4 regions of the Kitasatospora sp. NPDC091207 genome follow, and region 3 is predicted to be linked to each of the others. Evidence: riboswitches for the same ligand, from Rfam matches in the RefSeq annotation. Region 3 holds a riboswitch; each other region holds the start of a gene.
What was found. A riboswitch is a leader RNA that binds a small molecule or an ion and turns the genes downstream of it on or off. The one in region 3 is predicted to bind cyclic di-AMP.
Positions count from the first base shown of each region.

Region 1 (3,496 bases), on a different contig from region 3:
CGCAGGGGCTGCAGCGGGAGCTGGCCCTGCCGGTGTCGCAGATCCGTCCGGCCGACCTGGTGGAGGCGGTGGTGCCGGGTTCGGCCTCGCCGCACGACGTGGCGCGGCGCGGGCTGGCCGAGGACGATCCGGCGCTGCTCGACCAGTTGCTGGCGATCCCGCAGGTCCATCTGGTGGTGGACGGCTACAACGTGACCAAGACCGGCTATCCGGCGCTGCCGCTGGAGCAGCAGCGGATCCGCCTGCTGGGCGGGCTGGCGATGCTGGCCCAGCGCACGCAGGCGGAGGTCACCTGTGTGTTCGACGGGCAGGACCTCGACGTGCCGGTGATCATGGCGCCGCCGCGCGGGGTCCGGGTGCGGTTCAGCCGGACCGGTGAGACGGCGGACGAGCTGATCCGCCGGCTGGTGCGGGCCGAGCCGCAGGGGCGGCCGGTGGTGGTGGTCTCCGCCGACCGGGAGGTCGCGGAGGGCGTGCGGAAGGCCGGTGCGCGCCCCGTGGCTTCCGTGCTGCTGCTGAACCGGTTGGCCCGGCCCTGACCTCGACCGGGCGCTGGCCAGGCCGGAGTGACGCCTGGTCAGCGCCCGGTTTGCGGGGTTGTGAGGATCCGGTGAAGTCATGGCCGCGGGCGGAGGTTCACGCCATTGGGGGAGTGGCGCAAAGCGTGGATCTTCACTAGGGTCTGGCGTCAAACCTATTTTCCGGATTCTCACCCAATCGGGTGAGTCCGTTGGAAGAAGGAGCCGGTCCCTTGGCCACCCACCGCCGTCCCAAGCAGCCGAGCCGCGCGCGGGTCTCCGTGCTCACCGCTGCCGCGGCGACCGCGGTCGCCCTCTCCGCCCAGGTCGCCGCGCACGCCGCGCCGAGTCCGTCCCCCAAGAAGGAGGACGTGAAGGCGCAGATCGACCAGCTGCAGGAGGAGGCCGAGCAGGCCACCGAGAAGTACAACGGCGCCAAGGAGCGGGCCGACCAGCTGCGCAAGCAGTCGGACCAGCTCCAGGACCAGGTGGCCCGCGGCCAGGACCAGATGACCCAGCTCCAGGCCGGGCTGGCCGAGGTGGCGGGTGCGCAGTACCGCACCGGCGGCATCGACCCGTCCGTCCAGCTGATGCTCTCCTCCGACCCGTCCGGCTACCTGGACAAGGCGTCCAGCGTCCAGCAGGCCAGTTCCAGCCAGGCCGACGCGCTCAAGGGCCTGCAGGACCAGCAGCGCCGGCTGGACCAGCAGAAGGCGGAGGCGGCCGCGATCCTGGCCTCCCTGGACAACACCACCAAGGACCTGAACCAGTCCAAGGCGGAGGTCAACAAGAAGCTCAAGGAGGCTCAGGACCTCCTGAACTCGCTGAGCGCGGCGGACCGGGCGGCGCTGAAGGCCGCCCAGCAGCAGGCGGACCGGGCCTCGCGCGGCAGCGAGCGGGCCGATCTGGGCAGCCTGCCGCAGGCCAGCGGCATGGCCGGGTCGGCCGTGTCCAACGCGATGAGCAAGCAGGGCTCGCCGTACCAGTGGAGTTCCGTCGGGCCGAACACCTTCGACTGCTCGGGCCTGATGGTCTGGTCGTACGCCAAGGCCGGTGTCACGCTGCCGCGCACCTCGCAGGCGCAGGCCAACTACGGCTCCCGGGTCCCCTCGCTCGCCGAGGCCCAGCCGGGCGACCTCATCATCTACCGCGACGACCGCAGCCACGTCGGGATGTACATCGGCAACGGCATGGTGGTGCACGCGCCGCACACCGGTGACGTCGTGAAGGTGATGAAGGCCGACGCGATGAAGATCAACACCATTCGCCGGGTCTGACGGACCGGCACGACACGCCCACGGGCCGGGACACGGCCCTGTGATCCACGCCACCTCCTGATCGGGGGTGGCGTCGGCATTCACGGCGGCATGGTGACAAACGATCAGCTCCGTGTGGGCTGGTGATCACACTCGGTCATATTCACAAGTGAACTTGGATATTCTTCCGGCATTTTTCTGACAAGGATTTGAACGGATCACGGTTCTGTTACTAGGGTCGTGCCTCGAACCACCGCACAGTCGATCACCCAGCCAGGGTGGCGGCGGGGGTTTACCGCCGAGTTCGTGAAGCAGCGGGGCAGGTCGTCTGCCCGACGGGGAGCCCAGTAGTCGGGGGTGCTGTGGAGCGGAGCCGGGGAACCATGTTCCTCCGGGGTGAATCGGCGCCAGGTCGACCGCGAGAGCGGCCGGTGAGGCGTCGTAGGGCACGCTTCCGGCCCGAACCCGTCAGCTCACCCGGTAGGCGGACGTAGGAAGAAGGAGTCCGCCTTCGTGGCGTCCCATCGTCGTCCCAAGCCCGCCGGCCGCGCCCGGGTCTCGATCCTGACCGGTGTCGCCGCTGCGGCGGTCGCCCTCTCCGCGCAGTCCGGCGCCCACGCCGACCCGACGCCGACCAAGGACCAGGTCAAGGAGCAGGTCGACCAGCTCAACGAGCAGGCCGAGCAGGCCACCGAGAAGCTCAACGGTGCCCAGGCCAAGCAGCAGGAGCTGCAGAAGCAGGTCGGTGAGCTGCAGGACAAGGTGGCCCGCCAGCAGGCCTCGGTGACCGAGGCCCAGGGTGGCCTCGCCGAGATCGCCGGCGAGCAGTACCGCAACGGCGGCATATCGCCGACCGTCCAGCTGATGCTCTCGTCCAGCCCGGACAGCTTCCTCACCCAGGCCGGTGCGATCAACCAGGCCGGCAGCACCCAGTCCAATGTCCTGAAGGACCTTCAGGAGCAGCAGCGCAGGCTCGACCAGGACCGCAACGAGGCCCAGGGCAAGCTCGCCGAGCTCGAGGCCACCACCCAGCAGCTGAAGGCCTCCAAGGAGGAGGTCCAGGGCAAGCTGGCCAAGGCCCAGGACCTGCTCAACACGCTGACCGAGCAGGAGCGCCAGGCGCTGCGCGCGGCCGAGGAGAAGGCCGCCGCCGAGGCGAAGGTCAAGGCGGACGCCGCCAAGGCCGAGGCCAAGGCCAAGGCGGACGCCGACCGGGCCTCCCGCGACAACAGCCGGGACAACCTGGCCGGCTCGTCCTCGGCGGCCGCCAAGCCCGCCGCCGCCTCGTCCGCCGCCGCCGCGCCGTCCGCGCCCGCGGCTAATGGCTCGCGCGCCGCCGCCGCGATCGCCGCGGCCGAGAGCAAGCTGGGCGCGCCGTACGTCTACGGCGCCTCCGGCCCGGGCTCGTTCGACTGCTCCGGCCTCACCAGCTGGGCCTACGCCCAGGCCGACGTGTCGCTGCCGCGCACCTCGCAGGCCCAGGCCACGGTCGGCACCAACGTCGGCACCAACATCGCCAACGCCCAGCCCGGTGACCTGATCATCTACCGCGCGGACCGCAGCCACGTCGCCATCTACGTCGGTGGCGGCCAGGTCATCCACGCGCCGAAGCCCGGTGCGAACGTCCGGTACGAGACCGCCAGCATGCTGCCGATCTCGGCCATCGTGCGCGTCTGATCCGACGTCCGCCGCCGCAGGCCCGGTCTCCCCTCGCGGGAGGCC
Region 1 covers NZ_JBIVVS010000002.1:448,559-452,054, reverse strand. Annotated here, with positions in the region: gene ACIQTO_RS06680 (NYN domain-containing protein) at 1-539, shown strand, start outside; gene ACIQTO_RS06675 (NlpC/P60 family protein) at 752-1,795, shown strand; cyclic di-AMP (ydaO/yuaA leader) riboswitch at 2,123-2,277, shown strand; gene ACIQTO_RS06670 (NlpC/P60 family protein) at 2,288-3,451, shown strand.
Region 1: linked by a shared signal. The riboswitch ahead of ACIQTO_RS06670 (NlpC/P60 family protein) and the one ahead of ACIQTO_RS27465 (family 16 glycosylhydrolase) in region 3 are both predicted to bind cyclic di-AMP.

Region 2 (3,496 bases), on a different contig from region 3:
GTTACCTTACGTGACATGGAAGAAGAAGACCTGCGGCTCGCCCCGCGCACCAAAGCCGCCGAACTGCTCGCCTGGGCGCGGACGCAGGACCGCCCGCCGGTGGCCGAGGCGCCGGTGCGGGCCGTGCTGGCGCTGCTGGAGCTGGGCGAGGGCAGGATGCGCGACGGCTGGCCGGAGCTGACCTCGGACGCCGTGGAGCAGCTGCTGTACGAGCGGCTCTACCTGTACGTCCAGCCCGCACCGGAGGAGGACCCGCTGGCGTACGGCGCGGCGGTGCGGCTGCTGATCGACCACCAGCGGGCCGCGAAGCGGCTGAACGCCAAGCGGCAGGAGCGGCTGCACGCGGAGGCCGAGTGGCAGGGTGAGGTGGCCGCCGGGCTGCTGCGCCGGGCCGATCTGGTCACCTGGCCCCGGCTGTACACGCTGCTGCTGCGCGCGGACGGCGTGGACCTCACCGACCCGGAGGCGGTCCGGGGCTGGCTGACGGCGTTCCGGGAGCTGGCGCCGGAGGACCGGCTCGCCGCGTGCGAGGCGTTGGAGGAGGCCGGCGAGCTGGACGCGGTGGACGACGGGGGCTGGGGCGACGCCCGGGCGATCAGCGTCGGGATGGCCACCGACGGTGCCCGCCGGCTCCTGGAACAGGGGTTGATGCGGCGCAGCTACCGCAACCTGGCGGAGCTGACCGCGCTGGGCCGGCCGATGCCCGACGAGCTGGCCGGGGACTTCGGGGCGTTCGAGGAGGCCGCCGTGGAGGCGGCGCTGGACCTGGCCGGCGAGTGGACGGTGCCGGGGCTGCCCCGGCTGCTGGTGGAGGAGTTCCCGGAGCTGGCTCCGGAGCCGGGCCAGGAGGAGATCGACGCGTACGTGGCGCAGCTCTCCGAAGCCCCCGAGGAAGCCGACGAGGAAGCCGACGAGGGTTTCGAGACCGGGGAAGCCGAAGCGGCCGACGGAGCCGAGGTGACCGACGGAGCCGGGGAGGCCGAGGACCGGGACGCCCCCGGGGCCTGAGACGCGACGGTGCCCCGGCCGTCGTGGTGACGACCGGGGCACCGTGGCGTGCTGTCAGGGGGTGATGCCGCGCTGCTCGAACCAGGTCTCCGGGTCGACCGGGGCGCCGCCGCCGGGGCGGACCTCCAGGTGCAGGTGCGGGCCGGTCACGTTGCCGGTCGCGCCGACCTTGCCGAGCTGCTGGCCCGGGACGACCTTGCCGGAGCCCTTGATGATCGAGGAGAGGTGGCAGTACCAGATCTCGGTGCCGTCGGGCAGCGTCTCGACGATCCGGTAGCCGTACGACCCGGCCCAGCCGGCCGAGGTGATGGTGCCCTGGCCGACCGCGTACACCGGGGTGCCGGTGTCGGCGGCGAAGTCCAGGCCGGTGTGCAGGTGGGCCCAGTAGGAGGCGCTCTGGCCGTAGTGGGCGGAGAGGTCGTAGTCGCGCACCGGCAGGTTGATGGCGGCGAGCTTGGCCTTCTCGGCCGCCTCGGCGGCGAGCTTGGCCTCCTGCTGCTGGGCGGCGCGCTTGGCCTCGGCCTCCTTGGCGGCCTGGAGGCGGGCACCTTCCTCGGCGGCGGTGCGCTGGCTGTCGGCCTGCAGCTGGATCCGGGCGGCGAGCGCCAGGCCCGGGTCCGCGGAGAGCGCGACCGGCGTCTCGTCCGGGGCCTCGACGGCGGGGGCGGCGGCCGGGGTGGCGGAGGCGAACCCGGTCGCGCCGAGGGTGGCGGCGACGGCGGTGACGCCGAGCAGCGGAGCGGTGCCGCGGCTCTGACGGGGCATCCGGTGCCGGTTGGCCTCGGCGGCCTGCGGGCCGCCGTCGGCGGGCCCGCCGAACTCGCCCGGATGGGCGGGCGGCCAGGGGTGGTCGAGCAGCTGGGTGCCGGCGGGGGAGCCGGGCAGGTGTGCCGGAGAGTGCGACGACGCCACGGAGGCGCGCTCCTTTCCTTCCTTCGCGCCTACCGGGTTAGCTGACGGGTTCGGAGCAGGAAGGTCTCCTACGGCTGGGCCTGGGCCCGGCCGATTCACCCCAAGGAACGTGGTTCCCCGGCTCCCTGGCCTGCCCGGAGGCCGGCCGGCGGGATTAGGCGACGGCGCACGGTGCCGTCTGGGTACGGCGTTGCGGACCGCGCTGCGTTATCAAACGTTAATCCTAGGAGCCTCTGATTCCAAGCCGTCCGTTCGGGAGAGCCGGATACGACTCGGACACTACGCGACCCGATGGGCGATTTGGGCGGATTACCGACAACTGACACTACCGAACGTGATTGGACGTCAACGAACGACCCCCTATCTGAGTACTTCTACTCATGTGCGGCCCGGACCGGCGCCGCCATCCTGACGCCATGAACGCACCGATGCAGTCACGTACCACGGCCGCGTACTACATCCAGGCCGTCCTCTCCTTCGCCCTCTCCGGCGGCGCCCTCGCCGTCGGGATCGCCTACCTGCCGGTCGGCGGCTGGACCCGCGCCTTCCTCGCGGTCGGGCTGCTCTACACCGTCACCTCCGCCTTCACCCTGGCCAAGGTGGTCCGGGACCGGCAGGAGACCAACGAGATCGTCACCCGGGTGGACCAGGCCCGGCTGGAGAAGCTGCTCGCCGAGCACGACCCGTTCAAGGTGGAGGGGGTCTGAGCCGCGACACCGGGGCGCGCCGGGAGCCCGGCGGTGGACCGCGACGGGCCCGCTTGACGGCTAAGGCTATTAGCCTTAGCTTTATGGCTATCTGCACTCAGCCGATGTCCCGGCGGACCGAGGAGGCCCCCATGCCCGGCACCTTCACCCCCAGTACCCAGTACCTCGACGTCCCCGGCGGCCGGCTGGCCTTCGACGACACGGTGCGGGGCGACGGCGCCCCCGTCGTCCTGCTCCCGGGGATGCTCGACAGCCGGGCCGCGTACCGGCACCTGCGCCCGCTGCTGGTGGCCGCGGGCCACCGGGTGATCACCCTGGACCTGCGCGGCTTCGGCGAGTCCTCGATCGACTGGGACGACTACTCGCCGGCCGCGATCGCCACCGACGTGCTCGCCCTGCTGGACCACCTCGGCATCGGTCGCGCCGCGCTGGTCGGCAACTCCTACACCGGCGCGACCGCCGTCCGGGTGGCCGGGGACGCGCCCGAGCGGGTCGCCGGGATCGTCCTGCTGGACGCCTTCGTCGAGAACGTGCCGCCCAGCACGCTGCAGCGCGCGATGTTCGGCGTGATGGGCGCGCTGCTGGTGCACTCGCCCGCGTTCTGGGGCCTCTACCACCGCAGGATGGCCTACCCGACCGCCAAGCCGGCCGACTTCGACGCCTATGTGGACGGGCTGGTCGCCGCGATGCGCACGCCGGGCCGCAAGAAGGCCACCCGGGGCTACGTCCGCGGTGACTCCGCGCCGACCGGCTGGACCGCCGCCGTGACCTGCCCGGCGCTGGTCGTGATGGGCAGCAAGGACCCCGACTTCCCCCGGCCGGAGCTGGTCGCCGACCGGCAGGCCGCCGCGCTGAAGGCCCGCAAGGTG
Region 2 covers NZ_JBIVVS010000018.1:24,744-28,239, forward strand. Annotated here, with positions in the region: gene ACIQTO_RS26080 (hypothetical protein) at 16-1,008, shown strand; gene ACIQTO_RS26085 (M23 family metallopeptidase) at 1,063-1,920, opposite strand; cyclic di-AMP (ydaO/yuaA leader) riboswitch at 1,933-2,091, opposite strand; gene ACIQTO_RS26090 (YiaA/YiaB family inner membrane protein) at 2,337-2,627, shown strand; gene ACIQTO_RS26095 (alpha/beta fold hydrolase) at 2,711-3,496, shown strand, end outside.
Region 2: linked by a shared signal. The riboswitch ahead of ACIQTO_RS26085 (M23 family metallopeptidase) and the one ahead of ACIQTO_RS27465 (family 16 glycosylhydrolase) in region 3 are both predicted to bind cyclic di-AMP.

Region 3 (3,496 bases):
ACCGAGGCCTTCGTGGCCGCCGCGCACGGCCCGATGAAGGTCTCCTACAGCATGATGAAGACCGGTGGGCACAACTTCGAGACGTGGAGCAGGCTGCTGCCGTCCTCGCTGGAGTGGCTCTCCCAGCACCTCAAGGTGCCGGACCAGTCGGTCTGACCGCGCGGCCGCTCGGGCGGCTTCGCGGTCAGCCGCCTCGGCGCCTCGGCGGCCCGGCGGCCCGGCGGCCCGGTGGCTCAGGCCACCGGCTCCAGGGTTCCGGTGTGCAGCTCGCCGACCCGGCCGCCCTCGCCCTCGTACGTCCAGAACGCGCGCACCGTGAGCCTGCCGAGGTCCATCACATGGCTGACGGTGATGCCGCTCTGCTCGGTCCAGCTGACGAAGTACAGCTCCGGCCCGATCTCGGCGATGTGCAGCGCCACGTCCTCCCACTGGCCCGCCGACTCGCCGAGACCCTCCCAACGCAGCCGCTTGCCGTCGGGCGAGTAGGCGTTGCGGAAGGCCGCGCCGTTGTCGACCTGGAAGAGGTAGGTGCGGCCGGCGAAGGCGGGCAGGGGCGCGGTCATGGCGGGACGGGTCCTCGTCTCTCGTCTGTGCGGTACGGCTGGACCCCCAACCTATCCGACCGGCCGACCTTCGCGGCGGACTTGCGGACACCCCGCCACGGGGCCTGACGCCACGGGGCCTGACGCCACGGGGCCGGCCGCCACGCGGTCCGGCCGCCGGGTGTGACACCGGCACCCGGGCGACCCCCGTCCTGCTCGTCCACGGTGCCAACGACAACGCCGACCGCGCCTGGGCCGCCCCCGGCGAAGGGGGCGGTTGCGGTGCCGCCGGGGCGTCGGCCTGCCCGTCGACCGGTCTCGCCCAGCAGCTGGCCGCCGACGGTCACCGGGTGTTCGCGATCAACTTCGCCCACAAGCAGGGCGACAACCTCCTCCAGACGCAGGCCGTGGGCGACGCCGTCGCCCTGATCCGCGCCAGGCTCGGGGTGCCGCAGGTGGACGTGGTCGCCTGGAGCAAGGGCGAGGTCGCCGCCCGTGCCTACGTCTCCTCGGTGCGGCCCGCCTGGGGCCGGGCGTACGCGGGTGATGTCCGCCGGCTGGTGACCCTCGGCGGGCCGAACGGCGGTCTGGACTACGTCTACGCGCACGGCTGGGCGTTCTCGCCGGCGGTCTGGCCGGCCTGCGGCGGTACCGCCAACGCGCCCTCCCCGCACCTGTCCATGACCTGCTACGGCACGTACACCGCGCAGCCGTGCCTCGGCGTGCTGCCCAGCGGCGGCTACGACTGCTACCCGGGCCAGCGCCAGCTGCTGGCCCGGTGGGACGGCAGCTACGGGGTGGACGCCGGGGCCCAGGACTGGTGGACGACGTACTACGGCGGCCAGGGGTACTACACCGCGGGACAGGGCATCCGGGCGGCGATCGACGCCGGGTCGCTGATCGGACCGCTCCAGCGGGCCGGCATCCCGGCGGCGGTCCGCACCTACCTGCTCGCGGGCGGTGCGGCGGACATCCCGGGCGTCCTCAACGAGAACCGCGGGCCCAGTGACGGCATCGTCTTCACCCGGAGCGCGCTGGACACCACCGGCATCGGCACGGTCGGCGGCAGCAGGCTGCTCGGGGGGCTCAACCACCTGGAGCTGGCCTGGGCACCCGAGGCGATGAGCCAGGTCGACGCCTGGCTCGACTGACCGGCCCGCCCGGGTACCGCCGGGCCGGGTGACCGGCCGGTCACCCGGCCCGGCGGTACCACGGCAGCCGCCGGCGCGGCCAACTGATCAACTCCACCGCCGACTTGATCAACTCGGCAGCGCTCCACTGTGAGCTGCGCGACAACATCCCCTCCGGAGTTGTCGCCTTCCGGACGGCCTGCCTAGCCTGCACGGGTCCGCCTTCGCGGACCCCGCCGTCGGGACGCCGAGTCCTGTCCACCCGCCGGTCGGCAGTCGAGCACCACAGCGGACGGGAGCGGGGGACCCAGGTCAGTGCCCGGCCCGTGCGCTCCCGCGCACCGGCCGAGGCTAGGGGTGAAGCCGCTCCACAGGCGGCCGGGCGACCTCAGCCCGAACCCGACAGCTCACCTCGCAGGCGTCACAGAGGACACCGCCATGCAGAAGCCTGCCCGGCGCGCGACGCCGCGTCATGCCCGCCCCACCCACCGAGGCCGCCAGGCCGCCATCGCCGCCACCGGCGCGCTCGCCATCAGCGGCGCCGGCCTGCTCGGCGTACCGGCCCTCACCGGCGCCCAGGCGGCCACCGCGCCGACCGTCACCCAGGACAAGCTCGCCCCGGCCGCCATGGTCGCGGGCAAGGCCGCCACGGCCTCGCTGACCGTCCACTCCTCGGCCTGCTTCACCGCCAGGACCGTCGGCGTGGGCGTGCGCGACGCGGCCGGGACCAACCTCGACTTCCCCGGCAACGTCGCCAACGCGCAGATCTGCCCGAGCGGTCTGTCGATCACCACCGGCTCGCGCACCCTGCCCGCCGGGACGTACACCCAGTTCGGCTTCTGGCAGGACTCCGCCGGAGCCTGGCACAACCTGCCCTCCCAGAAGCTGGTGGTCTCCGCCGCCAACGCCACCCCGAGCCCCACCCCCACTCCCAGCACCACGCCGACGACCACTCCCAGCACCACGCCGACGACCACGCCCACCGGCACGCCCGCCGGCACGCCCGCCACCGCTGCGCCGGTCGCAGGCAAGAAGCTGACCTGGTCCGACGAGTTCAACAGCCTCGCCCTGGGCTCGCGCTGGACCGCCGACAAGAGCAGCTCGTACCACTACGGCGACCACAACCCCAACGACAACAAGCTCGACTGGCTGAACAAGAACAACGTCGCCGTCTCCGGCGGCGCCGCCACCTTCACCGCCAGGCCGAGCAGCCACACGCTGGAGAACGGCAAGCAGGCCTGGGACACCGGGCTGCTCACCACCGAGTACTCCGGCGAGGGCTTCAAGGTGAAGACCGGCGACTACGTGGAGACCCGGGTCAAGCTCCCGGCCGGCACCGGCGCCTGGCCGGCGCTGTGGACGTGGAACGGCACCAGCGGCAACCACGGCGAGATCGACACGTTCGAGTACCACTCGGACAACGCCAACCTGCTGGAGCTGACCAACCACGTCAACGCGGACCACAAGTACGTCACCGACGCGAAGGCGATCGCCCACGACCAGTGGGTCACCGTCGGTACCCAGTACGGTGCCAACTCGGTCGACTGGTACATCAACGGTGCGAAGGTCTTCGCGGACGGCAAGGGCGTCGGTGCCGACTGGTCGGCGTACCTGATCCTCAACCTGTCCCTGAGTGCGGGCCAGTACCACCCCGCGCCGACGGGCACGGTTCCGATCACCTTCGCCGCGGACTACGTCCGGGTCTACCGCTAGTCCCGTCCGTCCGGAGTCCCCGTCCGTCCGGAGTCCCCGTCCGTCCGAGGCCCCGTCCGTCCGAGGGTCCGCCGTCCGAGACCGCCCGGACGGGACTCCGGACGGAGCGAC
Region 3 covers NZ_JBIVVS010000019.1:125,668-129,163, reverse strand. Annotated here, with positions in the region: gene ACIQTO_RS27480 (alpha/beta hydrolase) at 1-156, shown strand, start outside; gene ACIQTO_RS27475 (MoaF-related domain-containing protein) at 234-563, opposite strand; gene ACIQTO_RS27470 (esterase/lipase family protein) at 893-1,693, shown strand; cyclic di-AMP (ydaO/yuaA leader) riboswitch at 1,944-2,108, shown strand; gene ACIQTO_RS27465 (family 16 glycosylhydrolase) at 2,111-3,385, shown strand.

Region 4 (3,496 bases), on a different contig from region 3:
GGTGACATTCTCTGACGACTCGTCAGGCCTTCGTGGGCCCCGCCGCCGATCCGGTGGCGGGGCCTTCGCCGTGGTCGGCGCCGACATGGCCCGGATCGAGCGGCGGGCCGTTGGTGCCGCAGGTGTAGCGGCAGTCCGGCTCGGCGACCGGGTGGTCCTCGGGAGCCAGCACGTTGCCCCGGACCGTCGTGAAGGCCGTCACTCCGCCGGTGGCCAGCAGCCCGGCGCAGATCAGCATGGCGATCCGGAAGGCGGAGTCCACCGAGGCGGGCACCTGGTACGCGTCGCCGCTGAGCCCGGCCAGCGCGGGCAGGGCCGCCACCGCGAGCAGACCGGCCGCGCGGGCGGCGGCGTTGTTGACGCCGCTGGCGATCCCGGCGTGCCGGACCTCCACCGCCGCCAGCACCGTCGCGGTCAGCGGCGCCACCAGTAGGACCATCCCGCAGCCCATCACGGTGACGGCCGGCAGCACGTCCGTCCAGTACGAGGCGTCCGGGCCGATCCGCAGCATGAGCAGCACGCCCGTCGCGCAGATCAGCGGCCCCACGGTGAGCGGCAGTCGCGGGCCGATCCGCTTGCCGAGCCGGCCGGCCCGGGCGGACAGCGCGAGCATCAGGACGGTGATCGGCACCAGGGCCAGCCCGGAGACCAGCGGGGAGAACCCGGAGACGATCTGCAACTGCACGACCAGCAGGAAGAACACGCCGCTGAAGGCCGCGTAGACGCAGAGGGTGACCAGGTTCACCGCGGTGAACAGCCGGGAGGAGAAGAGGCCGAGTGGCAGCATCGGCTCCGGGACACGGCGCTCGACCACGACGAAGGCCGTGCCCAGCAGCAGCCCCGCCGCGCCGGCCAGCCAGACCTCCGGCGAGAGCCCGCCGCCCGCGGCCGTCAGGGCATAGGTGACCGAGCCCAGGGCCAGCGCGGCCAGTGCCGCGCCGAGGGCGTCGAACCGGCCGGTCGCGCTCTCGTCCCGGCTCTCCGGGACGTGCCGGGAAGCCACCGCGATCACCAGGACGGCGAGCGGGACGTTCAGCAGGAAGATCCACCGCCAGCCGGGGCCGTCCACCAGCCAGCCGCCGAGGAACGGGCCGATCGCGGCGGACACCCCGCCCAGACCGGACCAGAGGCCGACCGCCGCCGACCGGTCGTCCGGGTGGAAGACGGCCTGGAGCATCGCCAGTGAGCCGGGGGTGAGCAGTGCCCCGCCGATGCCCTGCACCGCGCGGGCGGCGATCAGCACCTCGATGGTGGGCGCCGCGGCGCACGCCGCCGAGGCGGCGGCGAACCAGAGCACACCGATCAGGAAGACGCGGCGCCGTCCGTAGCGGTCGCCGAGGGCGCCGCCGAGCAGGATGAGGCCGGCCAGGGTGAGCAGATAGGCGTTGAGCGTCCACTGCAGGGCGGCGAGCGGGGCGCCGAGATCGGTGCCGATCCGGGGCAGGGCGACGTTCACCACGGTGCCGTCGAGCATCGCCATGCTGGAGCCGAGCACCGTCGCCAGGAGGACCCAGCGGCCCTGCGCGGTGCCCAGGCGCAGGGTGCCGGCCTCGGAGGGGGTCATCACCGCCCGATCGTGCGCCCCGGGAGACGACGTGACAAGGCTCACCGGGGGTGTGTCGGCAGATGGCTTTCCGTAGGTGATCGCATGCGGACGGACATCGAAATCGGCGGAGCGTCGCGGATCAGTGGCACGCGGTGAATCGATTGTGCACATACTGTGCAGCCGATCATTCGGAGTGTCACGATCTTTCCGGCATTGGTTGTCGATTCAAGAGATCGACATTGCTTCACCCGGGTGGATGGGCTTTAGTTCAGCGACCGCCCGGCATTGGCCCGGGTGGCCACCGGGTGGAACGCCTAGTCCTGCCGCTGCCCGGTGGTACGAACCGAACTCTGTACGGCAGGAGCGGGGGACCCAAAGGTAAGTCGCCGGACCGGAATTCACGGTCCGGCTTGGGGTGAAGCCGCGCTATGCGGCCGGGCAACTCCAGCCCGAACCCGACAGCTCACCTCGCAGGCGTCGGAGAGGACAGTTCCCCATGCCCGCACAGGCTCGTCGTATCGCCCTGCCCCGCGCCGCCCGCATCGGCATCGCCACCGCCGTGACCGGCGCCGCCTTCGCCCTTCCGCTGGTGACCACCATCAGCGCCCAGGCCCACACCGCCCCGGCCGCGAAGCCCGCGCAGACCAGCACCTGGACCGGCGCCACCAGCGTCGACGCCACGCCGGCCGCCGCTGCCCAGGCCGCCGCTCCGGCCGCCGCCGAGGCCGCCAAGCCCGCCGCCGCTCCGGCCGAGGAGACCTACAAGGTCGCCGGCGGGGACACCCTGTCGAAGATCGCCGACGCCAAGCAGGTCGAGGGCGGCTGGCAGGCGCTGTACGACCACAACCGCTCGGTCGTCGGCGCCAACCCGAACCTCATCTTCCCGGGTCAGCAGCTCGCGCTCGGCGCCAAGGCCGCCGCGGCCCCGGCCGCCCCCGCCGCCAAGCCCGCCGCCCCCGCCGCCAAGCCGCAGGCCTCGCAGGACTCGGTGCAGCCGGCCGCCAAGGCCGCCGCGCCGAAGCCGGTCCAGGCCGCCAAGCCCGCGCAGGCCCCGGCCACCAAGCCGGCCGCCCCCGCCGCGAAGCCGGCCGCGCCGGCCGCCACCCAGGCCCCGGCCGCCGTGGCCGCCACCTCCGGCTACGTCGCCCCCGTCGCCAACCCGAAGCTCGGCACCGCCTACGGCGTGGCCGGCTCGATGTGGTCCTCCGGCCACCACACCGGTGCCGACTTCGTCGCCTCCACCGGCACCCCGCTGCGCGCCATCGCGGCCGGCACCGTGGTCAAGGCCGGCAACGGCGGCGCCTACGGCAACGAGGTCGAGATCAAGCTCGCCGACGGGAAGTACGCCCAGTACGCGCACCTGTCCTCGATCGGCGTGAAGATCGGTCAGACCGTCACCGCCGGCCAGCAGATCGGCCTCTCCGGCGCGACCGGCAACGTGACCGGCCCGCACCTGCACTTCGAGGTCCGCACCGGCTCGGAGTACGGCTCGGACATCGACCCGATCGCCTACCTGCGGGCGCACGGCGTCTCCATCTGACCTGAGGTCGGACCACCGCTGGGTGCGGGGCGAACGACCTCCCGGGATGGTCATGTCGGGTGACCGCTCGACCGGGTGATCGCCGCACCATCAGTGGATCATGGGCGCGGGACACGCCCAGGCCGGCCCGGCTCACGAATTTCCTTCGTGAGCCGGGCCGGCCATTGCGCGTTTCCGCCACCGGATATCGGGTGCCGGTTCTGATGTCCGTTCACCCCCCCTGTCGCGATGGGTTTTCTTGGGGCGGCCGCGTTGGCCCTCCAGGGCTTTTCGGGGTCAGCGGACGGCTGTCCGGGCCGGAGGCCGGATGGGATCGGACGGAATGTGACCGGACCGCCGGAAATGCGGTTGGCCCGCCCGGAATGCGGTCGGCCCGCCCGGAATCGGACGGGCCGTCACCCTGTGGTCGG
Region 4 covers NZ_JBIVVS010000005.1:296,037-299,532, reverse strand. Annotated here, with positions in the region: gene purB (adenylosuccinate lyase) at 1-15, shown strand, start outside; gene ACIQTO_RS12880 (MFS transporter) at 23-1,564, opposite strand; cyclic di-AMP (ydaO/yuaA leader) riboswitch at 1,878-2,038, shown strand; gene ACIQTO_RS12875 (peptidoglycan DD-metalloendopeptidase family protein) at 2,043-3,086, shown strand.
Region 4: linked by a shared signal. The riboswitch ahead of ACIQTO_RS12875 (peptidoglycan DD-metalloendopeptidase family protein) and the one ahead of ACIQTO_RS27465 (family 16 glycosylhydrolase) in region 3 are both predicted to bind cyclic di-AMP.